Regions from separate parts of the Shewanella frigidimarina NCIMB 400 genome, predicted to be linked through region 2. Evidence: riboswitches for the same ligand, from Rfam matches in the RefSeq annotation. Region 2 holds a riboswitch; the other holds the start of a gene.
The links. Region 2 has a riboswitch for lysine ahead of SFRI_RS14215 (Na+/H+ antiporter NhaC family protein). Riboswitches for the same ligand answer to the same signal wherever they lie in the genome.
Positions count from the first base shown of each region.

Region 1: another riboswitch for lysine. It lies ahead of lysC (lysine-sensitive aspartokinase 3); the one in region 2 lies ahead of SFRI_RS14215 (Na+/H+ antiporter NhaC family protein).

Region 1 covers NC_008345.1:609,492-624,749, forward strand. The annotation lists gene SFRI_RS02740 (S9 family peptidase) at 1-1,014, shown strand, start outside; gene arcA (two-component system response regulator ArcA) at 1,104-1,820, opposite strand; gene SFRI_RS02750 (DUF3293 domain-containing protein) at 2,486-2,929, shown strand; lysine riboswitch at 3,205-3,379, shown strand; gene lysC (lysine-sensitive aspartokinase 3) at 3,514-4,893, shown strand; gene SFRI_RS02760 (succinylglutamate desuccinylase/aspartoacylase family protein) at 5,263-6,381, shown strand; gene SFRI_RS02765 (site-2 protease family protein) at 6,453-7,589, opposite strand; gene SFRI_RS02770 (DUF4144 domain-containing protein) at 7,805-8,185, opposite strand; gene SFRI_RS02775 (DUF342 domain-containing protein) at 8,212-9,879, opposite strand; gene SFRI_RS02780 (methyltransferase) at 10,057-11,094, opposite strand; gene SFRI_RS02785 (alkaline phosphatase) at 11,199-12,491, opposite strand; gene gshB (glutathione synthase) at 12,575-13,528, opposite strand; gene rsmE (16S rRNA (uracil(1498)-N(3))-methyltransferase) at 13,567-14,307, opposite strand; gene SFRI_RS02800 (endonuclease) at 14,358-15,122, opposite strand; gene SFRI_RS02805 (SprT family zinc-dependent metalloprotease) at 15,216-15,258, opposite strand, start outside.
Region 2 covers NC_008345.1:3,297,509-3,312,766, reverse strand. The annotation lists gene SFRI_RS14260 (response regulator) at 23-1,585, shown strand; gene SFRI_RS14255 (sensor histidine kinase) at 1,596-2,960, shown strand; gene SFRI_RS14250 (proline--tRNA ligase) at 3,026-4,741, opposite strand; gene SFRI_RS14245 (acyltransferase) at 4,856-5,470, opposite strand; gene tsaA (tRNA (N6-threonylcarbamoyladenosine(37)-N6)-methyltransferase TrmO) at 5,475-6,224, opposite strand; gene rcsF (Rcs stress response system protein RcsF) at 6,377-6,772, opposite strand; gene SFRI_RS14230 (H-NS histone family protein) at 6,935-7,345, opposite strand; gene SFRI_RS14225 (electron transfer flavoprotein subunit beta/FixA family protein) at 7,781-8,530, shown strand; gene SFRI_RS14220 (electron transfer flavoprotein subunit alpha/FixB family protein) at 8,532-9,455, shown strand; lysine riboswitch at 9,857-10,073, shown strand; gene SFRI_RS14215 (Na+/H+ antiporter NhaC family protein) at 10,154-11,713, shown strand; gene SFRI_RS14210 (thymidine kinase) at 11,873-12,451, shown strand; gene SFRI_RS14205 (acyl-CoA dehydrogenase C-terminal domain-containing protein) at 12,526-14,316, opposite strand; gene SFRI_RS14200 (proton-conducting transporter transmembrane domain-containing protein) at 14,847-15,258, opposite strand, start outside.

The DNA of each region.
Region 1 (15,258 bases), 2.2 Mb from region 2:
GTTGTTGAGCGTCATTTGTATCGGGTTAATCTTAATAAAGGTATGGATTCTATTGAGCGAATTAGCCAAGCATCGGGTATGCATGAGGCTGTATTTGCGGATAAAAAGCCCGTTTATTTAGATTACTTTAGTAGTTTACAGCAACCGCCGCAGATAAGTTTGCACAATGATTCTGGCAAGCAGTTAGCTTGGGTTGAGCAAAATGACATTGATAAAAATCATCCGCTTTATGATTATGCAGGTTTATGGCAAATGCCTGAGTTTGGTCAATTAAGCGCTGAAGATGGTCAAGCATTGCAATACAGATTGTTTAAACCAGTGCCTTTTGATGCCGCTAAGCAGTATCCGGTTGTGGTGCGTGTATATGGTGGGCCGCATGCTCAGCTAGTGGTCAACAGCTGGAGCGAAGCAGATTATTTTACTCAATATTTACTGCAGCAAGGCTATGCGGTATTTCAATTAGATAATCGTGGTTCAGCGCACCGTGGGACTCAATTTGAACATGTGATTTATCAAAACATGGGTGATGCTGAAGTAAACGATCAAAAAGTTGGCGTTGATTACTTACGTAGCTTGCCATTTATTGATGGTGACAACATTGCTATTTATGGTCACAGTTATGGTGGTTATATGGCGTTGATGAGTCAATTTAAAGCACCAGGTTATTTTAAAGCGGCAATATCGGGTGCGCCAGTAACGGATTGGCGTTTGTACGACACTCATTATACTGAGCGTTATATGGGTAACCCACTAACCAATAAAAAAGGTTACGACGCTAGCAGTATTTTACCTTATGTAAAAAATTATCAATCGGGCTTATTGATGTATCACGGTATGGCTGATGATAATGTCCTGTTTGAAAACAGCACTAGAGTATATAAAGCGTTACAAGATGAGGGTAAGTTATTCCAAATGATGGATTACCCAGGGTCTAAGCATTCAATGCGTGGCGAGAAAGTGCGTAATCATTTATATAAATCATTAGCGGCATTTTTAGATCAACAGCTGAAGTAATCACTATGGCGTTCCATGATTAACTAAAAAGCAGATATAAAAAAACCAGGTGATTCACCTGGTTTTTTATTGCGGCTAACCTTAAAAGATTATGCTTCTAAGTCACCACAAAAACGATAGCCTTCACCGTGAATTGTCGCGATGATTTCTGGCGTATCAGGCAAGCTTTCAAAGTGCTTACGGATACGACGAATTGTCACATCAACAGTGCGGTCATGGGGCTTTAATTCACGGCCAGTCATTTTTAACAACAAGTCAGCTCGTGTTAAAATTTTACCTGGGTTTTCAACAAAGTGAAGCATCGCACGGAACTCGCTGCGTGGAAGCTTATAAGCTTCGCCCTGTGGGTTTACCAAAGAACGGCTATTGATTTCTAAGCTCCAACCGTTAAAACGGTAATACTCAACAGAACCTTTTTCTTCAGTTTCTGCTGCAGCATTATTAACGCGAGTTAATAGGTTGCGAGCACGAATCGTTAATTCGCGAGGGTTGAACGGTTTAGTGATGTAATCATCAGCACCAATTTCAAGACCTAGAATCTTATCAACTTCGTTATCACGGCCAGTCAAGAAAATAAGACCGATGTTATTAATTTCACGTAGCTCACGAGCTAATAATAAGCCGTTTTTGCCTGGTAAATTAATATCCATAACAACAAGGTTAATCTTATTGTCTTGCATGGCTTTATGCATTTCTGCGCCGTCGTTAGCTTCAGTGACAACATAACCTTCAGCTTCAAAAATACTGCGTAATGTATTACGAGTTACAGCTTCATCTTCAACAATTAAAATGTGCGGATTTTGCATGATATTTACCTGATTTTATAAAATTCGATTCTAGCCACAGTGTGCTAATTAGATTGCAATAGCGCTTTAGCTAATGCGCTAACATTCCGATATTTTTTGGTGTTTATCTATGTCTACCCTGAATTAAACACTCTCTATAAACTCTATTATGTAACACTTAATGCTGGTTACTGAGTCTGCTTACGTCGATTAATTTCCACTACGCCAAGGTACGTGTTTGCACTTATGCATGATGGTGTAAAATTTGTTGCACTTAAGCTTACTTACTATGAATGCGATTTAGAAAGATAGTTCCTTCTATAGCAAACTTATTTAATCGTATTAATGTTTTATCAAATGTAGAACAAATTTAGTACGACTGTAAACTTTACATCAAAAAATCATCACACTCACAACAACATTTGCTGAGTTTTTGAGGTGTATGTAGCTAACTTTGCTACAGTGATTTAATAGTGCGTGATGGTTATTGTACTCGTTTTAGGCATTTGTTAACAAATTAAATGTTAAAAAATTAATATAACACTCAAGTATATGAAAGATTAACCTTGCTAAGACAATAATAATTAATGGTTTTCTAATATAATACTGTTGATTTAGATAGCAGACCTTTTAGAACTCTAACCTATCTGCTAGACTAATTTTGGCTTAATTGACGAAAATTTATTATGGAAAATGTTATAGATACATTGTGGAATGAGTATCAAAGCACTCATTTTTTGTTCACTCAACGCCTTTCACATGATTTCCCATTTGCTATTGTTACTGCTCATAACCCTCGTGGTTCAAGACTCTCTCCTAGTCAAAATCGCTTACTCGATCGTCAGCTTCAATCTAAAATTCAACAATATAACCGCCCCTATCGTGCGCTAATCGGTGCAGCACCTGATTTGTCGCATATGGAAAAGAGTTGGGCGATTTTTATTGATAAAGAACAGGCTATTGAGCTTGGCAGAGAGTTTAATCAACATGCAATTTACTACGTTAATCAAGGTTTACTATCTTTGATTGCGTGCCTTGATATTATCAAACCTGAAGTTGATATGGGGATGTTTAACCACCGATTAAGGGTGGTGAGTGAGTGGCCTGAGATAGGCTCGTATACTGGGTAAATAATGGCGTAATTTAAACTGCACCGTTGTAGAAGAACAACTGATGTATTATTTGGGGACAATCAATGTTCGATTGTCTCGGTAATTTACCATTCATAATATTTTTTGCATATATATTGGCGTTTTTTCGTAATAGAGAACAATCATTAATTAGAGGGCACAGCAACAGAATATCTCAACGCAACGATATTTTTTATCGCAGCAGTGTATTTTTACTGTGTTTGCTGATTGACTTGATAGGTGATTTGTTGCTATTTTCAACCCACTCCTTCGGGAGGAACAGAAGAGGAGCGTTAACTAGGTAGTAAGTGAGAGGATGCCAATCCGATGACCACTTATGATGGAGATTAGCGCCGAGGTATCAGTTTGTTTGGCAAACATTGATATCGGTCGATTAGGCTGAATCCTAACGATTGTCACCTATTTTTTTGGTGGAGAGCTTCTGGTGATGATTGCTGTTTCCCTTCTATAAGGGTGCGTTATCTTAGCACCAGGCTCTTCGAACGTAGTGTGTTCGGAGCGTATATCATGTTAGTAAATCACATCTTATTTTTTAGTCTTTCGCAAACAGCGGAGGCATCAGTATGAGCTTTGTTCAGTCTGAAATAGATACCCCAGAATTAGTCGTTGCCAAATTTGGCGGCACGTCAGTTGCTGATTACGCCTCTATGAGCCGTTGTGCAGATATTGTGTTGGCTAATCAAGCTACTCGTCTTGTGGTAGTAAGCGCCTCCAGCGGAGTGACCAATTTATTAGTTGAGTTAACTCAAGCTAATGTTAATGATGAACGCCGTTTGGTATTGCTTAAGCAAATTGCTCAAATTCAATATGCGATATTAGATGAACTCGGTCGTCCGCAAGACGTGGCAGCCAGTATTGATAAAATACTCAGCCGGATGTCAGTACTCAGCGAATCGTTAGAGCTGAATCGCAGCAAAGCGGTTATGGACGAGTTACTGTCGACGGGAGAGCAATGTTCATCGATTTTATTTTCTGCGGTTATTCGGGAAAAGGGCACCGCTTCAAATCATTTTGATGTGCGCCAAGTATTACGTACCGACAGTCACTTTGGTCGCGCAGAGCCACAAATTGAAGCTATTTCAACGTTAGCGGGTGACTTTTTACAGCCATTACTTGCGCGTTACGTTATCGTTACTCAAGGCTTTATTGGTGCAGATGAAGAAGGACGAACAACAACATTAGGCCGTGGTGGCAGCGACTATTCGGCGGCATTACTTGCCGAAGCGCTTCGTGCCACAGCGGTTGAGATTTGGACCGATGTAGCCGGTATTTATACCACTGATCCACGCCTTGCCCCTAATGCCCGCCCGATTGCTGAAATTAGCTTTAATGAAGCCGCTGAGATGGCTACCTTTGGCGCTAAAGTATTGCATCCCGCCACCATTTTACCGGCAGTAAGACAAAAAATTCAGGTGTTTGTGGGTTCAAGTAAAGCGCCTGAATTGGGCGGTACTTGGATACGTCATCAAGTTGAAGATACTCCGGTGTTTAGAGCGGTGGCATTACGCCGCGATCAAACTTTACTTAACTTGCATAGCTTGCAAATGTTACATGCTCAGGGCTTTTTGGCTGAAACGTTTGCGACATTAGCGCGACACAAAATATCAGTCGATTTAATCACGACCTCGGAAGTTAACGTCTCGCTAACCTTAGATAAAACGGGTTCTGATTCAAGTGGTCAAGGGTTACTCAGTGAGTCATTACTACAAGAGTTGTCGCAACATTGTCGTGTAAGAGTTGAGGAAAATTTAGCGTTAATCGCCATCATCGGTAATCGTATTGCCTCGACGGCTGGCATTTGTAGTCGGGTATTTAAAGTGCTTGAAAACCACAATGTTCGGATGATTTGCCAAGGTGCAAGCCCACATAATTTATGTGTGTTGGTAGCAGAGTCGGAAGCGGCGCAAGTGGTTAATGCCTTGCACCAAAACTTGTTTGAGTAATACCAATCCTATTAAAGATGTGATCTTTCAGCGGGAGTTCAAAGTGCTGTAGGCAAGGCAGATGATTGAAGCGAATAGTGATTCTCGGTAACAAGCTCCTGCATTACTCACCTCCAGCATCTGACCGCCATGAAGGGTGGAGATGTCTTATTTTTTATGGAAAAAAATAGACCATGCAGTCGTATTTTGAAAACATCTAACGCAGCATAAAGTACTTTGAAACCCGCCAGAATGGAGTCTCTCAGGTATTCCACTTCTGTGTTGCATCGATTTAAAAGGGAACAGCCATTTCTACATCAATGCGCCTTGAATTGAAAAACCTGAGAGACTCTGAACTGACCAGATATTTAATGAGATTGGTATCATCATATGACTAAAGCAATACAATCGTCAGTTCAAGTTGGAGAACTGGCGACAGGGCAAGCATTGACCGTTCCAATATATTCATTCATGGGTAGCGAAAATTCAGCGCCGAGTGTGTATATTCAGGCCAATGTTCATGGCGCAGAAGTGCAGGGTAATGCGGTAATTTATCAACTGATGACCTTGTTGGAAGGTTATCAGGTTTTAGGTGATATTACGCTTGCACCCTTAGCCAATCCTTTAGGAATTAATCAAAAGAGTGGTGAGTTTACTTTAGGGCGTTTTGATCCCATTACAGGGGTTAATTGGAACCGCGAGTATTTTGATCACAACGTCGATATTCAAAATTGGTATGCCGAGCACCAACATTTAACCAATAGTGAACTGTTTTGCGCCTATCGTTCAATGTTGGTAGAAACTTGCCAGGCGCGTCTAACTCATTCTTTTGGGATTTCAACAGGTCATCGGTTAGCGGTAAATTTACAGGCTATGGCACACCAAGCAGACATCGTGCTTGATTTGCATACCGGCCCTAAATCATGCAAACACTTATACTGCCCCGAGTATGATATTGATGCGGCGAGATTTTTTTCGATACCATATACATTGATTATCCCCAATAGCTTTGGCGGCGCGATGGATGAAGCGACCTTTTGTCCTTGGTGGCAATTAACCGAGTATGCGACCAGTCAAGGCCGAGAATTTTCCGTACCTGTGTCTGCATTTACCTTAGAGCTTGCAAGCCAAGAACGGATTGATTTAGCAGATGCGTTAGAGGATGCCAAAGGCATATTGGCCTATTTAAGCCACCGCGGCGTGATTGCTGAAAAAGTTAATCCAGCCAGTATGGAAAGGTTTGGGTGTTACTTGAAGGATTATAAGAAGTTTCATGCACCTAAAGCTGGCTTAATTGAATATTGTGCGAGTGTTGGCGAACCATTAACAGCTGGTAAACCTTTAGTGAACATTTTACGCATAGACTTGTATGGTTCTGAGCAGGCTTACCAAGCCATTAGTTTACCCATGGATTGTGTGCCTATTTTGCACTTTGCTTCAGCATCGGTACTTCAAGGAACGGAGTTGTATAAGGTGATGACTAATGTGTTTCCATTACAACCTAGTTGATTAATAGCTTTGGCTAAGTAAAACAAAAACGCCTACAATTGCAGGCGTTTTTGTAGATGTGTAAATTACAATTAACTGCCTAAAATCTGCAGCGGAATCGCTAACATTTCGTCGCCAGAAGCAGCAAAATACCAAATAATACCCACTAAACTTGCTACCGTGAGCAAATACCATACTGTAGAGAAAATTTGCCCGTAACGATCTAGCGGCAATAAATGACTTTGATGACGACCGCGCCATTCAAATACAATTTCTACACTGCCGATCAGTAACAAAAAGCCAAGTAAGGCTAGCCCTAAGCTATAGCTAATGAACACACCGATAGCGGCACCAGCAATACAAGCAACTAGACCGACAACACTATTCATCGAAAAGCTGATACTTTTTAAAATATGCCCGCCATCGAGAGGTAAAATGGGCAGTAAATTAAACAGATTTAGCAGTGCATTGAATGCCGCTAACCCAGCAAAGAATACGTTACCGGTTAGCCAATAAAGTCCTAGTGAGATAATCGATAAAATGAGTCCAAAAGTGGGGCCCATAATCGAAATATACACATCTTGCCAGCGGGTGTTGATGCGTTCATCACTTAGCGCTAAGCCGCCAACAAAAGGGATTAAATAGATCCCTTTGGTTTTCATGCCGAAATGTTTCATCGCTCGAATATGACCATATTCATGAAATACTAAGCAACCGATGAGAGCTAAGGCAAATTCAAATGAAAATAACCAAGAATAGGCCGCTACACTGGCTCCAGCAAAAAGGACCTTAACCACCTTGGCACTTTTTAGTAGCTTAAAACCTAATGATGCCAGCCCAACAACACTGAGCTTTTGATTTTTTACTGCTGCAATTTCAGGTGTTTGACGCTCAATATCTTCAACGGTGCGTTGGCCTTGGGTTATGGATTCATCATCTATTAATAAACAATAATCCAGTTGAAATGGTTGCCAGTTAACATCGATTTCTAATCGTATCGGTAGTGAACCAATATTGGGGTTAACGGGGTCGTCGTTGTTGATATTTGTTTCAGTCGGTACCGATGTTTGAGCGGTCAGTTCAAATGAATGGATATGAAAGGCTTGGTCACTAGCGCTTGCAGACTTTTGCGATACAAGTTGATTATCCCAATAAAGTTGCTGCCAACCCGCAATCGAGCCTTCGAGTCGCAGACGTTTACCTAGACATTCAATATTTAGTAATTCCATTAAGGATTCTCAGGGTTTATGGACGGTGAGCATGGGGGCATTTTGCCAGAGCTATGTGTGTTGCTCAATGGGTTCGTCAATTATATTCGTTAATCATTAGCTTGGCTTTATGATTGAGTTCAGGTTAAGTATTAAACATGAGCCCGTTGTTAGTCAGTTAAAGGTAGGTAATGCTAAAAGGAAGTATTATGTAAATTTTCAGTCTGAATACGTTGCTAATAAAGCTGTTCTAATTCAGCCACAGTCGCAATACCTTGCTCAATGGTGGTAAAGACTATTTTCGCACTGCAGCAATGCCCTTGAAACTGACCATATTGGCGCACAAGGGGGAGTAACTGTAACACGCTCATATCTTGACTCAGTTTAACCAGTGCAGGCAGTTCTGCCACGGATGGATCCTGGGGTGGATGTTTTTGGATGCTATACACATGGCCAGCATTGTCGATAAGTTTATCTTCGGCGTGGACAGTAAATTGATTGGCACAAATAAAGCCCAACCAATCCTGATAGTTAACCAGATACATGAGCTCATCATCTTGATCAAACTGCAGTATGGCTGGCCAATTTATTTGTTGCATAGTTACCTGTTTATCCACATTTGATTTACCTAATCCACTAATAGCTAGCGATTACTGTAATCGAATGATACTTCTTGATTGACGTTTTTTACAATACACGGACCATGTTCACGTTGGCTGCGATTAAATGCAGCACCTATATGAATTTCGACGTTGGTAAAAATGTGTTTTTCAGCTTTGATGACGTAATTATTATAGTAGCCTTCAACTTCGTTAAGATGTTGAGTGTATTCTACTTCTTCTTTAATGCGTTCTTCTGCCATTTGATTTTTTTGATCGAGCATCATTTTGACTTGCTCAATCATGCCGGCATCGCTTTGCCATTCGGTTTTGGGCGGTAATTTACGTAATCTTGCTTCAATTTCTAAGCCCGCAACAACCATGCCTTTAATGCTGTCATCTAATTCTTTAAGCTCTTGCTTTAATTCACCTTGATGCATGGCACAAAACAGCTCAGTTTTGGTGCCGGCAGTCGCTCCAAATGCAATGGCTCTAATGCCTTTTGCCGCAGTAGCAATGCCGCCGACTAAGTCGCCACGTCTTCCTTGTGGATCACTCACGGTTATAGTGTCACCTGATGTTGAGTTACTGTGAAGTAACTGCTTGGTGACCAGAATATTACCGAGAGCCTCTAAATGGGAATACTGCACAAACTGGGCACAAATTTGTCCGGTAGCTTTTATTTTGGTGCTGAGTTCGTGCTCTTTAATTAAACGGCCAATAACACCTTTGCTGACAATGACATCACCTTGAGCTTCAATAGAAGCAGACTCAACAAAGCCCATCACGGTCACGTCACCGCTAGCTTTTACTTCCATACCTTCGTGTACATCGCCGGTGATTAAAACACTGCCTTTAAAATTAACGTGACCATAGCGCACGTCTACATCTTTAATTTGCAGCATATCGTCAACTTGCATACCGTTGCGATTTTCAACCGGTTGACCTGACACTGTTGCGATGAGTTTATGTTGATCTTTAGGGTGTAAGCTGGTGCCTGTGCCAGGTTCCATTGGTTTATCTTTACCTGGAATTTGTTGCAGTACATCGCCGTGAACATTAAAACCAGGGGTACCGATGGTTGAAGGGTTTTTAACCATCAAGACATCGTTGGGCTTAACGGTAATCAATGCGCCTAAATTACGCATATCGACTGAGCCATCTTCACGTTCTTGTGGTTGTAATAAGCGCTCACGAGCTAAAGCAACTTTACGGGTTAATATCGCATTTTCGCCGTTAACGGCCGCTTTGCCGCAGGCGATGATGCCTTCACAGCTTTCTCCTGGTGGCAATATCGACAAACGTTGCATGAGTGCCATGATTTTAGGTTTACTCAATCCCATTTTTATTTTTTGATTTTTAAGGGTATTAAGCACATCTGGTAGGGTGATATCTTTGCCGCCCCAGGCTGAAGTGATTTTCATGCTAGCTTGCATTTTATCGTCGCTGACATTGATATTCACTACACCGTCTTTGCGCTCTGCAATGGCGAAAAATAGTTCGTGATCCCCAGGGTTTTGACCGCAAAGGGCATTAACTTCCGCTACGGCTTTAGTAATTGCTGGGGTAATAGGAAAAAGCATAGCAAAAGCAGCCTGTGTAAGTAAGGCGTTGATATCCTCTGCTGACACAGGGCCGTGAGTATTGGGAATTATACGTAATTCCACTTTATTTTTATCTGCACTTAGTGCGACGAGTGAAGGCTCTAGCATAACATCCTTTGTTTTTATTTTTATATCAGGTCATAAGAGGCAAATAGAATACCAACGAAATGAATCCGAAAATGTGCGTTATTTTGCCTTTGAGTCAATTTAGCTGATATTAATCTGCATTTCCAGCAGTAAGCTAGCTTTGTCGCTTATAAGTGAAGCTGAGTCGCGTTGTTGGAATTATCGTTGATGGAGATACAATTTATACTTATTGTTTTCTGCTACCACATTCACTTTGCCAAAATGCGTCGCTATAGTCTCTGAATAAGGTAAATGACGATTTGCGACAATTTGCCATATGCCATTTGATGTTAGCCTAATGGCACTTTGCTGGACAAATTGTGTAGCAATATCTGTCGTGCTGGTTAACCCATCATGAAACGGCGGGTTGGAGATAATGCCATCGAACTTGCCTGTGATTTGATTAAATCCATCAGAAGGATAGACCTTTGCTTGCATACTATTGGCTGCTAGGGTTAATTCACATGAGAGTAACGCCATTGCATTGATATCAATGCACTCAATGGTTAACTCTGGATTGGCTTTTAGCAGCGCAGCTGTAATGACCCCTGCACCACAACCAAAATCGAGTACTCTGCCGCGTAAGTTATCCGGTAAATGTGACAGCAGTAAATCGGTACCCTGATCAAGACGTTTCTCGCTGAAAACACCGACAGCATTACAAATTTGCAGTGTTCCCTGTGGAGTCTCTAGTGAATATTGGCTTACCCAATCTCTTATCGATAGCGTTGGTGCTGCTTGGATTAAATAACTGACATATACCAAGCAGTGGCGGGCATTATCTTGTTTGATTGGCTGCGAATAATAATCAGGTGTGAGTTTTGCAATCGATTTAATCCCACCTTTATTTTCACCCACAATGATCAATTGGCCGTCAACATTCAAATGCTGTGCAGCCAGTTGCAGTAAATAACCCATTAACGGTTTTGCTTTGGGAAAGTAAATAATGACGCTATCAAATTTTGTATCAGCTAATGACTCTGGCAGTTGATGACCAAAATAGCTTTGTAATTTTTCATTGGCGCAAGAGGACAATGTGAGATGATGATTATAATCTAGCGCTAGGGCGGTGACATTATCGGCAAACTCAAGACATTGATGTGCAAAGGTATCAGCTTCATAATTGAGCACTAACACACTATGTTGCTGAAAGTATTTACTGTTTCTAATTAACGCTTGAGATGGATTTGTTAACACGTCGGTTGCTCATAATGCTAGTGATAAGATAAACACACTGATATTAACACAACCCTTGACGTTGATAGCGGAGGATTGTGTTAGACATAGCCGTCAGTCATTGATTAAGGTGTTTGCACCGATTGTGGCAATAAGCTAAACATTTTAATCGCAATATCAATATTGTCTTGATGACCGCTAAATAATCTAGCGCCAGGGCCTTCAGCAAAGACTTGGACATCCATAGCGGTATGACCGCCACTTGTCCAACCGGTATTCGATTGAATATCAATTAGCTTACGCAGTGCGATTGATAATGGTTCATTACCTTGCATGCGTGCGCTTTGTAATTGACTGTATTGCGCTTCATTTGGAGTAAAGCCAAGAAGCGTTGCCGTTAAAGGCTGCCAATTGTCTTCGGCAATAGCACGGGTAGCAATGACATCAGGGCTGGCTTTAACCTTATGCAGTACTTCAGGGTGCCATTCGTATTTGTCATGTGCGCCAACTGATAATCCACCGGTATTATGATCTGCTGTCACAACCATCAAGGTGTCTTTACTTTGACGAACAAATTGTTCAACCACTTCGATAGCGGATGCAAATTCATCCATTTCACCCATAGCGGTAGCAATATCGTTACTGTGGCCAGCCCAATCAATTAAGCTGCCTTCAACTAACAATACAAAACCTTGCTCATTTTGTGACAGTAAATCTAATGCCTTTTGGGTCATATGACTGAGTTTATGCGCTTGTTTATCATTAATGGCCCAAGGCAATTGTACATCTGCAAACAGCCCCAATACTTTTGGCGTAGTCACTGATGCTAGCTCAGAGAATTCACTGATGTGCTGGTAGCCTTTAGCGCTAAATTGCTCAAGTAATGTTGGAGTGAAATATTGCTGGCCACCACCAAGAATCACATCAGCATCAGATGTTAAATAAGCCTCAGCAATATCTATATAATTACTACGGCTTTCATTATGAGCCAAAAATGCTGCAGGTGTAGCATGGTTTACTTGGGATGTAACTGCTACACCCGTTGACAAGCCTAATGCTTTGGCTTTTTCCATTAAGGTTGTGAGTGGGCGTTTTTCGGTATCAACGGCAATGGCACCATTATAACTTTTAACCCCAGTTGACAGTGCTGTGGCAGATGCGGCAGAGTCGGTGACATAACCACTGACGGAAGCTGGGTAAGTGCTTGCCATACCAACGAGTAAGCGATCAAACACAGTTTGTTCAATCTCTTCTGTGTCAGGATTATCTTTATAATAACGATAGGCGGTGGTGTAAGCCGGTCCCATACCATCACCTATCATAATGATGATATTTTTAGGTCTTGATGGACCCACAGTTGGTACATTATTACTTGCTGTATTAGCAACTGCAGGCGGCATAATGACTTCATCAGCCATAGCCCCCGTTACGATCAAGCTAGATACCAATAATAATCTGCTGATTATCCGTTGGTAGGTAGATAAAAAATGCATGATTAATCCTATTTTTGCTGACTAATACGGGCTTCGATGGCATCCATAAGCATGCCGGTAATATTAACGTCGAACGCTGCTTCAATTTCTTTAATGCAGGTTGGGCTAGTTACATTGATTTCAGTTAACTTATCGCCAATAACGTCTAAGCCGACAAAAATAAGGCCACGTTTTTTCAATTCAGGACCAATAGCACGCGCAATTTTCCAATCACTTTCTGACAATGGTTGGGCTACACCACTGCCGCCAGCAGCTAGGTTGCCACGGGTTTCACCTTTCATCGGGATACGGGCTAATGCATAAGGTACCGGTTCACCGTCCACCACTAAAATACGCTTATCACCTTGAGTGATTTCTGGAATAAAGGCTTGCGCCATCGCGTATTGTTGACCATAACTGGTTAATGTTTCGATAATCACGCCAACGTTAGGGTCATCTTTTTTCACTCTAAAAATAGACGTGCCGCCCATACCATCTAGTGGTTTTAAAATGATGTCTTGTTTTAGCTGGTGGAATGCTCTGATACGTTTCGCATCACGAGTCACAATGGTTTCAGGCGTAAATTCAGAAAACCATGCCGTAAACAGTTTTTCATTGGCATCACGTAAGCTTTGCGGTTTGTTAACAATCAACACACCTTCTTCTTCCGCACGTTCAAGCATATAAGTCGCGTAGATGAATTCGGTATCAAATGGTGGGTCTTTACGCATTAAGATCACATCAAGTTCGGCCAACGGAGTATCAACAGACTCGCCTAAAGTAAACCATTGATCAGCATCTTGCTTAACCGATAATTCACGCATCGTGGCCATGGCTTTACCGTTGACCATTGCAAGGTCATGCATTTCCATATAAAACAATTGGTAGCCGCGTGCTTGTGCGTCTAATAACATCGCAAAGCTCGAATCTTTTTTGATGTTAATGTCGCTGATCGGGTCCATAACAATACCGAGCTTAATCATGTGTGTATCCTTTAATAAAGTGCAGGGAAGATATCGGTTTACCCAATATCACCAAATTTAACTTGTAATGCGGTAATGGCAGTTAATGACGCAGTTTCTGTTCTAAGTACCCTTGGCCCCAATAAAATATCGGTAAAATGTTGGGTTTCTGTCATGGCAATTTCTTCGTCAGACAAACCGCCTTCTGGGCCAATTAATAATCTTACTTTGTGGTGTTGACCAGATAACTGCAAGCCATTAATACCGTGTGAGGCTCTCGGGTGCAAATTCAGTTTTAAGGCTTCGGTGGACTCTTCACACCATTGCGCCAATGTCATTGCTGGACGAACAATCGGAACAATACTGCGGCCAGATTGTTCACAGGCACTGATAACAATTTTTTGCCATTGTTGCAGTTTTTTCTCTAAGCGCTCACCACTCAGTTTGACACCACAACGGTCAGAAAATAACGGAGTAATGGTTGTTACACCCAACTCTACTGACTTCTGAACTGTAAACTCCATCCTGTCTCCGCGTGAAATCACCTGACCTAAATGTAGGTCTAATGGTGATTCGCTATTATTAGCTTCACAACTTAAGACCGTGACAGCGATCGATTTCTTACTGGTTTCAATGATTTCAGCTAAGTAATCGTTGCCATCACCGTTAAACAAGCTGATTTGGTCACCCATCCCCATTCGCAATACTCGGCCAATGTGGGCGACGCCATCCTCATCTAATTGAAGAGTTTGCCCTTGCTGTAAATTGTCTAGGGGCTGAAAAATACGTGGGACTCTCATCAGTGTTGACCTTATTTAACCAATTGTTCAAGGGAAAGCTTGATCGCCAATTAACGAACTAAGCCGTTATTTTGGCATTGTTTGAATACAAAATCATTATGATTACCTTGGTTAGCAGCGATTAAGGTATCACGCTTGCACTCAGTTGCCGTCACTGGCTGCATTTTGTCCCATGCATTAAACAATTTTTGCTGACTGCTGCTAATTTGAAGACCATAGATTTTTTGCATATAAAGGTAAGTGCGAGCAATAGGACCTCTTGCTCGTTTAGGCGGTTGTGCTTTGCGGCCTTTAAAGTCGACAATCATTTCACATTGCCCGTATTGATCCGCTTTTCCACCCCAATCACTAAACCTAAAGTTGCTGCGATCGCCATTGACCTCACCGACAGCAGGAACGAGATTATGTAAATCGGCTTCCATTTTTTTGAATTGCTTGTTGTTTTTACCACAATTTTTACGGCCGCCATCTTGCCAACATTGCAGTTGATGACCAAATTCCCAAGCGGGAACCACGTGCTCCCATTCAATACGGTTGGCTCTAATAATTTGTTTTCTAACCTGATAGCCACAGCTAGCATGATCTGCTTGCCATAATTTGCCTGCTATGGCGATGTCGCAGCCGCAATAAAAGGAACTGAGAGGTAGGTGTTGTTGGTAAATCTTTTTGGCAACTTTTTTCGCTTTACCAAAACTACTTGGATGTTCTGCTGCGATAAGTGTGGATGAAAAAATGCCGCACAGAAGCGACACCCCAAATAACCAAGAGTGTGTGGATGATAAGCGCAAAATAAACCCTAAAATTAACAAAAACATCGTTACAGCGCAGGCTTAGCCTGTCATTTTTGCTGATGTTAAGCCATCAGATGCGATGACGCAATTGATACTGTTTATTATTACGAGCAAAGGTTATTTAGGGTTAAAAGAGGTTAATGTTTGTTGGCAGTGGCGA
Region 2 (15,258 bases):
AATCCAATTTTAAGGATGGCATGTGGCTCTGTTTAAGACAACATCAGCAGTATCGGTTGATAACGATACAGTAAATAAAGCAAAGCAACTTTCTCCTTGGAAGATTGCCATCATTGATGATGAACCAGGCATACATGATGTGACTAAGTTCGCATTGAGTCATTTTGAGTTAGAAGGGAGAAAACTCGCTTTTTATTCAAGTTTTAGCGCTGAAGAAGGATTCATTTTACTACGTGATGAGCCTGATATCGCGCTTGCATTTATCGATGTTGTGATGGAAAACGATCACGCGGGGCTCGACTTAATTGAACGTATTCGAGGTGAGTTAAATAATCACAGTACAAGGATTATTCTTCGCACTGGCCAGCCGGGCTGTGCTCCTGAAGAAAGGGTGATCAGAGAGTTTGATATCAATGACTACAAAGCAAAAACTGAATTAACCGCTACCAAACTTAAATCGTGTGTTTATGCTTCCTTGCGTTCATACCGTGATATTAAAACCATTGAACAAAGTCAGCTTGGGATGGAGAAAGTCATCCAAGCTTCTTCTTCAGTGCTATTAAGCCATACTCTTCATAATTTTGGCAGTGCCGTTCTTGAGCAAACATTGCAATTACTTAATTTAAATAGTTCAGCGCTCTATTTAACCAGTTTTCGTAAAGATCTCTACCAAGATACTCATATGAACCTATTAGCAGCGACTGGCAATATGGTCAGTTACTCTGAAATAGAAAATGTCCAATCACTTCCGGGTGAAGTAAAAGAGTATATTATTGAAGCCATTAGTTTAGAGAAGTCGATAGTTCACGATAATATTTATGTAGGCTTTTATAAATTTGGCCAAGATGTAACCAGTATTTTATACCTCCAACACGACAGCGCATTAACACCGTTGCAAGTCAGGATCCTTGAATTGTTTGCCGCTAATGTCAGTCTGACCTTTGAAAACCTTTCAAGCAAAGAAAACGTCCAACAAACACAACGCGAACTGATCTTAATTATTGGTGATGCGATTGAGCAGCGCAGTAAAGAAACCGGTGCTCATGTAAGGCGTGTGGCGGTGATGAGTGAAATGCTGGCTAACTATATTGGTATGAACGATGATTTTGTTGAAACCATGCGCTATGCCGCCCCTTTGCATGATGTGGGTAAAATAGGTATTCCTGAAAGCATTTTACATAAACCCGGTAAGTTGACCGATAGCGAGTGGGAGATAATGAAAACCCATGCAGAAAAAGGCTACAACTTACTTGCGGCATCAAATCGTATCATAGCCAAAATGGGTGCTCGTATTGCCTATACACACCATGAACGATGGGACGGTAATGGCTATCCTCGTGGGTTAGTTGCTGATGCTATACCTATTGAAGGTCGCATTATGGCTATTGTCGATGTGATTGATGCACTTTTGTCAAAACGCAGTTATAAAGACGCCTGGTCAGCTGAAAAAGTAAGAGATTATTTAATTGAGCAGTCAGGTAAGCAATTTGATCCTTTGATGTGTGATGCCAGTTTAATCTTGCTTGATAAGTTTGTTGAGATACAGCAGCAAATGCCAGATGAACCTGCACAAAGCACACATTAAGCCAAAGATTATGAATCAGAATTTAGAGCAAGTATTACTGGCTGTCAGCCAGTCTGAATTGATTGATACCGGCGACTTAGATTCGGCTTCAAAATTGATTATCGATTCAGTTTGTCGCGGACTTGACATTGATAGGGCGGGTATATGGCTGTTAACCGAAGATAACCAATCAATCGGTTGTTTTTTATTAGTTGATAATCAAACTAAGCAAAATAATATCACGCTAACTCGCTTAGAATTTCCGGGGTATTTTCGCGCCCTAGATACAGAAAGAACAATTGCTGCCAGTGATGCGATGACAGATCCTGCGACCTGTGAGTTTAAAGATATTTATTTGCGTCCCAATGCAATCACAGCCATGTTAGACAGCCCAATAAGACATGCTGGTAAAATGATCGGAATTGTCTGTTGCGAGCATAAGGGGGGAATTAGGCATTGGAGCCGTGATGAGCAATCATTTGTGAGCTCTTTGGCTGATTTGTATGGTAGGGCTGTCAATGCGAAAAAGGTCAAAGCTTATCAAAATGAACTTGAATTGAATAATGTTGCCTTAGAAGCAGAAGTTGAAAAGCGAACTGCGGAGTTAAAAAATGCGATAAATAACTTACAAGCGACACAAGCCAGTTTAATAGAGAGCGAAAAGCTTGCCGCCTTAGGTAATCTTGTTGCTGGTGTTGCACATGAAGTGAATACTCCATTAGGTATTTCGGTGACATCAACCAGTCACTGTATCGATGAGTTAACTAAACTCAAAACCTTATTCGCCGCGGGTGAATTAGAACAACAAGACTTTGAAGAGTTTATCCATACACTAACTGACGGATTACATTTAATTGAACGTAATTTATCGCGTGCCGCAGAGTTAGTTCATAACTTTAAACGCACAGCAGCTGACCAGCTTATTTTAGAAAAAGAGCAGGTTAATTTAACTGAATATTTGGAGCAAATATCTTCCCCTCTTAGGCCATTAACCCGTAAGCAAGGTATCGAACTTGATATTCAAATAGAACCAGACTTGGTTGTTGAATCTTATCCTGGTGCTATAGCACAAATCTTTACTAATTTGGTGTCCAATTGTTTTCGACATGCATTTCCTGCTGATTTTGTAGGACAAAAGCGAATTATATTAGGCGCAAATTACTGTGGTGATGAAATAAAGATGTTTTACAAAGATAATGGTAAAGGCTTGAGCCCTGAAGTAAAGCGTAGAATATTTGAACCTTTTTTTACTACTGCACGCAATATTGGTGGCACAGGGTTAGGCATGTCTATTGTGTATAATCTAGTAACGCAAAAATTAGGCGGTAGGCTTGAGATTATTTCAGAGTTGAATCAAGGCCTTGAAATCGATATTTATATCAAAAATATTACATAAAAGTGTTTTGCAGCGATAAAAAAACGCACTCTAAAGTGCGTTGTTTCAGGTTATATCGTTAATAACTAGCCTTTAGCAGCATTTGTTAAAAACGCCACAATCTCATCGAATGGAATATCTTGTTTCTCACCCGTGCGACGGTTTTTATATTCAAATACACCAGCATCAATATTGCGATCGCCAATCACGACAACATGCGGCAAGCCAATGAGCTCCATGTCGGCAAACATAACCCCAGGACGCTCTTTACGATCATCCATCAATACTTCAACACCAGCATCAGCCAGGTCTTGGTAAAGTTTTTCGGCAATGTCAGCTACACGATGTGACTTATGCATATTCATTGGCAAAATGCCTACAGTAAACGGTGCAATAGCTTCAGGCCAGGTAATGCCACGGTCATCGTTGTTTTGCTCAATAGCAGCAGCCACAATACGACTCACGCCAACGCCGTAACAACCCATCAATAACACTTGGGCTTTACCGTTTTCGTCTAACACAGTGGCATTCATTGATTTAGAATAACTTGTTCCCAACTGGAAGATATGGCCGACTTCAATACCACGAGCCATGGCATACGTACCTAAGCCATCAGGCGTTGGTTCACCTTCGACCACATTACGGATATCCGCAGCAGTCGCTAGAGGCAAGTCGCGGTCCCAGTTAATACCAAAATAATGCTTATCTTCAGCGTTAGCACCCGCGGCAAAATCGCTCATCACAGTGACACTATGATCAACAATAATTGGCATCGTTAAGCCAACAGGTCCTATAGAACCAGGACCTGCTCCAACTGCAGCACGAATTTCTGTTTCTGAAGCAAATTCAAATGGTGATGCGACTAATTCAAGCTTGTCGGCTTTAATTTCGTTAAGTTCGTGATCGCCACGGATAACTAATGCAACTAATGGCACTTCGTCAGTAGCACCTTTTACGATTAAGGTTTTAACCGTTTTAGTGATGACTACATTAAATTGCTCAACTAACTCAGCAATCGTTTTGGCGTTAGGCGTATCCACTAACGTCATTGCTTCAGTCGGTGCAGCAAGAGTGTGAGTTGGCATTGGTGATTCGGCTTTTTCAATGTTAGCGGCATAATCGCTACCCGTTGAATAAGCGATTAAATCTTCACCACTGTTAGCCAGCACATGGAATTCATGCGACATGCTACCACCGATAGAACCAGTATCAGCCAGTACTGGACGGAATGATAAGCCCATACGAGTCAGAATATTGCTGTATGCGGTATGCATAGCGTGGTAAGTGTTATCCATGGTTTCTTGATCTAAATGGAAAGAATAGGCATCTTTCATCAAGAATTCGCGCGCGCGCATGACGCCGAAGCGAGGGCGAACTTCATCACGGAACTTAGTTTGTACTTGGTAAAGTGTTAGCGGTAGTTGCTTGTAAGAACTTAATTCTTTACGGACTAAATCGGTGATCACTTCTTCATGGGTTGGCCCCAATACGAAGTCACGATTATTACGGTCTTGGAAACGTAATAACTCAGGACCAAACTTATCCCAACGACCCGTTTCAACCCATAGATCTGCAGGCTGGACTAACGGCATTAATATTTCGATCGCACCTGTTTTGTTCATTTCTTCACGAACAATGGCTTCAACTTTACGTAAAACACGTAAACCAGATGGAAGCCAAGTGTAGAGACCTGAAGCATTACGACGGATCATACCGGCTCGTAACATTAACTGATGACTAATCACCTCTGCATTAGCAGGGGTTTCTTTTTGTGTTGAAAGCAGGTACTTGCTAACTCGCATTCCCGATGTCCAAAATAGTTGCTATGAATTAGCATCATTTTAGCACCTGAATCAATGATGTCACCTGCTAATTCGACTCAAAAGAAGGCTTTGTGATACTTAAATGGTAGCTGGCTATTTTTTATCGCGTCGGTCGCCAATAACTCGGGCTGGATTACCAGCAACAATAGCAAAATTGGGTACATCTTTTGTGACAATGCAGCCCATGCCAATCACCGCACAATCTCCAATGGTGACACCGTCAACAATGCCCGCCTGAGCGCCAATCCATACATCTTGGCCTATCACTACACCTTTTGATGTCGCGGGTTGTTTATAAATGGGTTCGCTGGGTGACATGCCATGGTTAAAGGCATAAATCGTGACGTTGTTAGCAATACGAGTTTGGTTGCCAATTTTGATACCATTTCGGCCCCCGTCTATACTACAGCCATGGTTAATGGCCACTTCATTGCCTAGGGTGATTGGACCATGCATAAACACATCCGCGGCAATCATGCATTGGTTACCTATAGAGATATCACGACCCGGTTCGGCAAAAAGCTGAGCTTGTGGGGCAATAAAACACTGTTCACCTATATGAATGGTTTCAAGCTGACATAACCGTTGTTGAATGTCATCTTGCCAAGGTTTTGCCCATGATAAATGCTTTGGTTTAAGTGAAAAATACAGCCATGGCATCCATGATAAGCGTTTCTTATGTTGTGCTTGATAATCTATGTCTGCCATTAATTTAATCCTTCAACAGTTCAACTTTTGTCGGCTTGAGTTCTAACACTTCAATACCTTGAGCTGTGATATGCCAAAAGATATCTAAGTCGTATAATGCCACTTGATAAAGTTTGGGATCGTTTTTGGCTTTTTTGTATGCAGGACGAGGATCTTGCGACAATACCCCTTCAATAAGCGCGGCTAAATCTTGGTACTGCTCTTGTTGGCTGTAGTGATCTATTTGCTCTGTCGCTAACGGTGTATAAGTAAGTGGAATTAATATCGGTGCATCTTGGGCAATACCACCCTGCGCATCAATAATAACATCTGAGAACGGAATATAAGGTTTGATATCGACAATCGGCGTGCCGTCTAATAAATCCATTCCAGATATTACTAAGCACACTTTACCTTTACGATTAACCACTCCGTGCAATTTAACAACGGACTGACCGATTCCATTTGGTCGAAATGTTGAACGAGTTGCAAAGACACCTAATTTTTCATTGCCGCCTAAACGGGGAGGGCGAACGGTGGTTTTCCAACCTTGAGCCAGATTTTCATGGAAACAGAATAATAACCATAAGTGTGAATATTGCTCTATTCCTCTAACGGCATCAATGTGATTAAACGCAGGTTCAAACTCTATATAACCTACCGCATTAACTAAACCTGGCTGACGAGGAATACCAAACTTTTGTTTGTAAGGTGTTCTGCATATTGCAACAGCATTTAATTGGCTGCTAAACGGAACGCTAGATTTATGATTCATTAGATCTGTTTGACTGTGTCGATCGTTGCTTTGTGTCATGCGATACCTGAATTAAGCAAACAAAGGGAGTTATAAATCAAATATAGAAAATGTTGATGAGTGTTATATGAGCACTCATCATTTATGGGCAGTCAATATAATATATTGAGTTGTTATTTTTCTGTAGGAGTTTTAATGGCTTGACCGACACAAAGTGCACGGCTAAAACAACTATTGTCTGCTTCAGTAATCATAAAACAGCTTTTAACCACAAAACCATTTGCGCCCATATCTGCAGCAGCTCTTCTGGCATTGGTTCGTGCTACGGCCATTTGTGGTGGTGCATCTTGTTTGGTTTCTTGGCAGGCTTCGCCTTCAACTAAACCTAAAGTTTCAAACGTTCCTTTAGGTTGATCACTACCTTCATATAACGTTACATCACCGACTTTAAAATAATCATTGATCGCTTTACTGTCTAAATTACTTTTGAACGTATAATCACTCGCACAAGCGCTCAATAATAGTGCTATACCTGAGGCAATAAATGCATATTTAAGAGGGAAATTCATAGCCGTAGCCTTCTATTAATGGGGAATGGATCAACGACGGTTAGTTTACCTTTTCTCTTGCCGATGATAAAGCGCTCAAATGCTATAAAAAAAAGAGCTTACCGAAGTAAGCTCTTTTTTATTTTAAAGGATAACGGTGTGGTTAACCCTTAATCAGAATAATTATTCCATACCAGGAATTAAGAATTCGCTCATATTTTTGCCGCTATCAACTTGTTGTTTGAATACGGTAGGCATACGACCTTGGCCAGTCCATTGAATTAATTCACCATCAACAGTGATTTGATATTTTGGTGGACGTGGTGCACGTTTGGTTTTAGCTGTTTTAACAGAAGACGTCACGTCACCTAAATCTTCAATTGATAAACCACTGTTTTCAATTTGAGCAAGAATTTCAGCAATACGAGCGTTACGCTCTGCATTGGCTTCAAGTTCTAATTTCTCTTCTTCTTGACGTTCGGTAATGATTTTTTCTAATTTCGCCGCTGTTTCACGTAAATCATCAAGAGACAATTCTTTTACTGCAGCTTTAAAACGACGGCCGTGGGTTAATATGTCTAAAAAGTCACTCATGTTGTATAGTTTCCTAATGATTTATTTATAAAATAAAAGTTATAAGAGATAAAAAGTATCAACGTTCCGTGTAAGTTTCAGTACTTCATATTGTTTATTTTGGTCGTTATTATTAATATAAGTCAGATTAATTCTCTGATTATTACTAACACAGCTTAATCAATACTGAATATAGTTATAATAATAGAAACTATTTGGCATTGAATCAAATAAAATCATCTAATTATGCAATTAATTTTAATTAAGCATTCCCATTAAGTAATTAATGATCCACTACTTGTTTAGTTTGATTGCCACCACAATAACAAAAAATATGTAAACAGTCGTTTGACTTTGATTGACGTTAACGTTAACAGGACGTAAAGTTAACCCATCTTGCATTGGCGAACGCCAGTGTGTTGTCCATATACATTGAAGGTGTAGGAAGGAAAACCTATGAAAGTATTGGTGCCTGTTAAACGCGTAGTTGATGCCAATGTGAAAGTCAGGGTAAAAGCTGATAACACAAATGTTGATACGACCAACCTTAAAATGGCGTTAAACCCATTTTGCGAAATAGCGGTAGAAGAAGCTGTTCGCCTCAAAGAAGCTGGCATTGCCACTGAAGTTGTAGTGGTAAGTGTTGGCCCTAAAGCGGTGCAAGAACAATTAAGAACCGCAATGGCACTGGGTGCCGACCGAGCGATTCATATTGAGACCGATGAAGAGTTAGTGCCTCTTTCGATTGCTAAGCTGTTAAAGGCAGTGCAAGAAAAAGAGCAAGCACAACTCGTTATTTTTGGTAAGCAGTCAATTGACGGCGACAATAACCAAACGGGTCAAATGCTCGCAGCATTAACTGATATGCCACAAGCGACATTTGCATCAAAAGTCAAAATTGATGGTGACATGATTACGGTTACTCGTGAAATCGATGGCGGACTACAAACGCTGAAAATGCCTTTGCCTGCGATTGTGACGGTAGACTTACGTTTGAACGAACCTCGTTATGCTTCATTACCTAATATTATGAAAGCTAAACGCAAACCATTAGAGATTATGGCTGTGGCTGATCTTGGTGTGAGCTTAAGAGCGCATCAAACAGTACTTAGCGTCACACCTCCTGTTGATCGTAAAGCGGGCATCATGGTGTCTTCTGTTGAAGAGTTAGTTGATAAGTTAAAAAATGAAGCGAAGGTGATCTAATATGACCATTTTAGTATTAGCAGAACACGATAATGTCAGTTTGAAAACTGATACGGCGAAAGTGGTTAGCGCTGCAGCAGCCATTGGTGGTGATATTCATGTACTGGTTGTTGGTGCAGATTGTTCTGCCGCGGTGAGTGTGGCACAAAGTCTAGCGGGTGTGAGTAAAGTATTAGTGGCAGATGCCGCTCAATATGGCGCTCAATTAGCTGAAAACGTATCAAAATTAGTTGTTGAAATTGCGGCTGATTACGAACATATTTTAGCGGCGGCAACCAGTATAGGTAAAGATACATTGCCTCGCGTAGCAGCATTATTAGACGTTGCTCAGATATCTGAAGTGATTGAAGTTGTAAGCAGTGACACTTTTGTACGTCCTATTTATGCGGGGAATGCACTTGCGACTGTGCAAAGCTTAGATGCTAAAAAAGTCATGACAGTGCGCTCTAGTGCATTTGATGTTGTAGCATCAACAGGCAGTGCTGAAGTCGTCAACTTAAGCCAAGCAATAGATTCAAAAACTGAATTTGTTTCTCAGTCACTCACTGAATCTGCCCGTCCTGAACTCGGCAATGCAGGCATTATTGTGTCTGGTGGTCGTGGTATGGGCAGCGGTGAAAACTTTGCTATTTTAGAACAACTCGCCGATAAGTTAGGCGCAGCAGTAGGTGCATCACGTGCAGCGGTTGACGCAGGGTTTGTACCTAACGACTTGCAAGTAGGCCAAACAGGTAAGATTGTCGCCCCTAACTTGTACATTGCAGTGGGTATTTCTGGCGCGATTCAGCATCTTGCTGGTATGAAAGATTCAAAAGTGATTGTGGCCATTAACAAAGACCCTGAAGCCCCTATTTTTCAAGTAGCGGATTATGGTTTGGTTGCCGACTTATTTGAAGCGGTACCGGCATTGAATAACCTCGTTTAATCTGACGTTAACTCGTTAGGTGGGAAGTTGATTAAGTTAGTTTTTTCAATCGACTTTAAAGCACTATTATACGTTTTGTTATTCGATTAAAAGGTTTCTACCTATACGGTAGAAACCTTTTTTATTGGGCTAGTCTTGGATTTAGTCTTAGTTTTAGTACTGAGTTTGATGATAACGTTAAAAAATTCAGTTCAAATATCGACGGTTTGATGCGGTTGCCGTTTTTGTGTCCATTACATTAGTGTGCATTTGATTTAAAAACGTTAAACTAATGCTGTTCAATTGTTGTTTAAATTGGCGTTGTTGTTATTTGTGGTTCTGTTTAGTGCTTTTTACTGGCGCAGAATATGCGATTTATGATTGTATGTTCGCGTTGTTTGTCATGAGCTTTATGTACAAACAACAAAAGTAGAGGTGCGTTGCATAAAAGTCATGTTGAATTGGGTGATGCCAATAATTCGACATAAAAGGATGCAATGCCGAAATAAATGGGGTTATCAGCTTCATTTGTTGGGGCAGTTCTCGAAAGGGACTGCACTGTCATAGTGTTTTTATCAACTTGATAAAAAGAATGATATTCATATTAAATGGATATTGCTGTGGAGTGCTACTAGTTAAGTTAACGCATACACTTTCTGTGTATGTTTAGCCTTATTTCTAGTTTTTTCTCCATTCGTATCCAACGAAGAAATAATTAAATTATGATAATAAGTTATGCCGATTCGGCACTTTCTGTTTTGCCACCACTTGTGGCTATTACTCTGGCCATTTTAACTCGTAAAGTATTGCTCTCTTTAGGGGTTGGCATTGTTTTCGGCGCCTTATTACTGACTGATTTCTCATTGGTTAGTAGCGGCGAATATATCTTAAATACCGCTAGCCAGTTAGTTTGGAAAGACGCAGCGCTGAATAGTTGGAATGTGTACATTCTAGGCTTTTTGATTGTGCTGGGCATGATCACTGCATTAATCACTGTTAGCGGCTCAGCCCGTGCTTTTGCTGATTGGGCTAAATTGCGTATTCGTAATAAACGTGATGCCAAGTTAATGACCATGTTTTTAGGCTGCGTTGTGTTTATTGATGATTACTTTAACAGTTTAGTCGTCGGCTCGATTTCACGTCCAATTACTGACCGCTACCATATTTCGCGTGCCAAATTGGCTTATATTCTTGATTCCACCGCCGCACCAGTGTGTGTTATTTCTCCCGTGTCTAGCTGGGGGGCATACATTATCGCATTAATTGGCGGTATTTTAACTGCCCATGGATTTACCGATTCTGGCCATTTGAGTGTCTTTATTCAAATGATCCCAATGAACTTTTATGCCATTTTTTCGTTATTATTATTACTGTGTGTAGCAACGTTTAGCTTAGATGTAGGTCCAATGCGTCAGCATGAATTAAATGCGCTGCGTGGTAATTTGTTTGATGAGTCAAAAGGTCAACCACCTGGCGCAGTCACAGATTTACCTGAAGCCGATACCGGTAAAGTGATTGGCTTGTTTTTACCTATCGCGGTATTGGTGTTCGCGACAGTGTATTTTATGGTTTCAAGTGGCGCCGATGTGCTAGCAACCAAAGACTTACCGTTTAATGTACTCGGTGCATTTGAGAATACCGATGTTAGCTCGTCACTATTTTTTGGCTCTGTAATTGGTCTTATTGCAACACTTATTCTTGCGATTCAGCAAAAAGTTGATTTGTCTATGTTACTCAAAGGAATGTCGGTTGGTGCTCGTTCTATGTTACCAGCCATTTACATATTGCTTTTTGCATGGACAATTTCGAGTGTGATTGGTCAGCTTGAAACCGGTAAATATATGGCAAGTTTAGCCACTGACAATATTCCATTTGCCTTACTACCTGCAGTGTTATTCTTGTTAGCGGGTATTACCGCATTTTCGACTGGCACAAGTTGGGGCACGTTTGGGATTATGTTGCCTATTGCCGCAGACATGGCGATGGGAAGTGATAGCACGATGATGTTGCCAATGTTGGCTGCGGTGTTATCTGGTGCGGTATTTGGCGATCATTGTTCGCCCATTTCTGACACCACCATATTGTCGTCAACCGGTGCCAGTTGCCATCATATTGATCACGTTGTTACTCAACTGCCGTATGCCTTAATTGCTGCTTTAATTAGCTTGGTCGGTTACACCGTATTAGGTTTTACTGGCTCATTAATCGCTGGGTTAGTTTGCTGTAGCATGTTGTTTGTCATTAGTGTTGTTGTATTACATTTTTGGGCTAAAAAGTGATCACTTGAACTAAGCTCTAGCGTATGTAGGTGAATGTTCTATTTAAGCTGTGATGGAAATGCCGTATTCATGATGAATACGGCATTTTTGTTTGTTGTTACTAAGTTAAAAAAGGTAATATGACTGGTATTATGTGATTAACCGTTAGGACACTTCATTTTGGCGCAACTGTACTTTTATTATTCGGCGATGAATGCCGGTAAATCAACTTCATTACTGCAGTCTTCTTATAATTATCGTGAGCGCGGTATGCACACGTTAGTGATGACGGCATCGATAGATAATCGTTATGGTGTCGGCAAAGTGTCATCACGTATCGGCATCGAAACCGATGCGCAGGTGTTCGGTAGCACTGATAATTTAATAGAGTTAATTTCGACGTCGAATGATGAGCAAAAAATTCACTGCGTATTGATTGATGAAAGTCAGTTTTTAAGTAAAGAACAGGTGAGGCAGATTACACACGTTGTTGATAATCTTGATATTCCAGTATTGTGTTATGGCCTTCGTAATGATTTTCAAGGCGAACTATTTCCAGGCAGTCAATATTTATTAGCTTGGGCCGACAAATTAGTTGAGCTTAAAACGATTTGTCATTGTGGCCGTAAAGCAAACATGGTCGTGCGTCTTGATCATGATGGTAAACCAATGCGTGAAGGCGAGCAGGTTGCCATTGGCGGTAATGAAAGTTACGAGTCGGTTTGTCGTAAGCATTTTCGTGAGTTTTTGTGGGATTAAGTCAAACCTAATCAGACTGAATAAAAAAGCCGCTTCAAGTTAATTGATGCGGCTTTTTTGTGTGTCATTATTTATTAAAAATCAGCTTCTGCGAAATCAACAATATCAGCGCTACTAGATTCAATTTGTTTGCGTAAACTGCGGGTTTGGCTGCCCCAATAGCTCATAAAGAATTGTGCGGTTTTAAGTTTAGCTTGGTAAAAACCAGTCTCTTCAGTACCTGCTTCTAATGCGGCTAATGATGTTGCCGCAACGCGAGTCCACATCCACGCTAGCGCTGTAATACCAAACAACTGCATATAGGCCATTGACGCTGCACCAATAAGATCAGGATTCTTACTGGCTGACTGCACAATAAAACCGGTGGCTTTTTCAAGATCGCCAGCTGCATCCATTAAGCCTGCAAGATAAGGTTTCATTGCGTCATTACCAACGTTTTGCTGAATTAATTCCTTCACCATAACTGACCACAGGGTTAATGCTGCACCTTTGTCGGCAAGTAATTTGCGGCCGACTAAATCGAGTGCTTGCACTCCATTTGTGCCTTCGTAAATCATTGCAATACGGATATCACGTACAAACTGTTCCATACCCCATTCATTAATATAACCATGACCACCATAGATTTGCTGGGCATCAACACACGCTTTAAAGCCTTGGTCGGTGACAAAGCCTTTAACAATTGGTGTAAATAATGCCGCAAGTGCATTAGCTTGTTTGGCTTTTTCTGGATCGGTATGACGTTCTACTTGGTCAAGCCACAGTGCTTGTTGACCCATTAACGCACGTGTACCTTCATTGAACGACTTTTGTGATAACAGCATACGACGTACATCGCCATGGACTAATAATGAGTCAGCAGCTTGTTCAGGCTGCTTAACGCCACTTAATGCACGGCCTTGAATACGCTCTTTGGCATAAACGAGAGCATTTTGATAAGCAATATCTGATACGCCTAAACCTTGAATACCCACACCTAAACGTGCTTGGTTCATCATGGTAAACATGGCTTTTAGACCTTGATGTGCTGCACCAACAAGCTCACCTATGGCGCCGTCAAAATGCATCACACATGTTGAGTTACCATGAATACCCATCTTATGCTCAAGACCTGTTGCGCTAAGCTTGTTAGCTTCGCCTAAGCTACCATCGGCATTGACTAAAAACTTAGGTACAGCAAATAGTGAAATACCTTTAACACCTTCCGGTGCATCAGGTAAACGCGCTAATACTAAATGAATGATGTTGTCGGCGAGATCGTGATCGCCAGACGAGATAAAGATTTTTTCGCCGCTAATGGCAAATACATCGTCACCCGCAGGAACCGCTTTAGTACGTAATAAGGCTAAATCTGTACCCGCATGAGACTCGGTTAAGTTCATGGTACCAGTCCACTCGCCACTGACCAGTTTTGCTAAGTACTTTTGCTTTAGCGCATCACTGCCGTGAACATGAATGGCTGAATAAGCGCCATGGGTTAAGCCTGGATACATGGCAAACGCCATATTAGTGGCGGTTTTCATTTCGGTTGCGAATGTACCGATAACTTCAGGTAAACCTTGGCCACCAAATTCAGGATCACAGGTTAATGTTGCCCAACCATCTTGTACGTATTGTTTATAAGCTTGCTTGAACCCAATAGGGGTAATGACCTTACCATCAACCAGTTTACAACCTTCTAAGTCACCGCTGGCATTGAGTGGCAACATGATGTCGGTGCTGAAATCGGCAACACCTTGCAAAATTGCATCAGTGAGATCCGCATCTATTTCATCAAAACCGCGTAAATCAGTTTGTTTATAGACATTAAGCAGTTCAGACAGAATGAATTGATAATCGCGAAGAGGGGCTTGGTAAATAGGCATAAGATCATTCCTTGGTTATGTTGTATTTTAGTTTGGTCTCGGCAACAAGATGCAGCTTGTTACTGGTCCAATCAGATAGTTGGTTTGTCTAACCATACCCAATTTCGAGTAAAAACTCAGTATTATTTTTACGTAAACGTAAACTTAATACTATGTGTTCAACGTATCGATATGTTTACTCTGAAATATGTGTGCTGTTAACTTCTGTGTTAATACAGTAATCACCTTTGGAAAGTTCAGTATTGATGAAATTTTTTGCTTTACTAACGAATACGTAATCGTTTTTGTCCGGTTTGTATAATTTCAACTCGGAATAGCAGATGTGATAAATTAATCTATCAAAATTATTTTGAAGCTTAAGACCCTAAAAATATAAGTCTTTGAAACTGCAGAAATCTCACTGGTTAGCAGGAGTTAAGATGATGCAAGATTTAATCAAGGATCCACAAGCTAGTTATTAAATTCGTAGGGATACTTCAGCTTCTAATCCAATTTTATTATGTTCTATTAAGTAACTTGTCTTACTGAGTCTACATAGCATCCAGCAGCAAAAGAACCAGAGTCACAATAACTAAGAGTATAAATAGAGTGGTCGCAATTGACCAACGCTGCAAAAAGTATTCACCGGTGCCGAACGTGTTCTGCCATCCTCGCTTTTGCCAGAGTCCCTTACATCTGGCAAACCATGAAGAGCGAAGTTCTGGCAAAGTCTCGTTTCCCATCCCCCCTCCCCAACGAATGAAGGCATCAAACCAACGCTCTACAGACAATTCCGTCAGGTTCTCATTGCTCGAACCGGATGTTTCCTTTCCACTCTTGAACCATTCTAGCCCTGCGGTCATCAATGCCAGTCCCCATCCTAGAGAGGCAATGAAGACATGGGCTGAGTCTCCATATTGATTCCATAGGGCAGGTTTGATCAGCCCCGTCCCCAAGCCTATA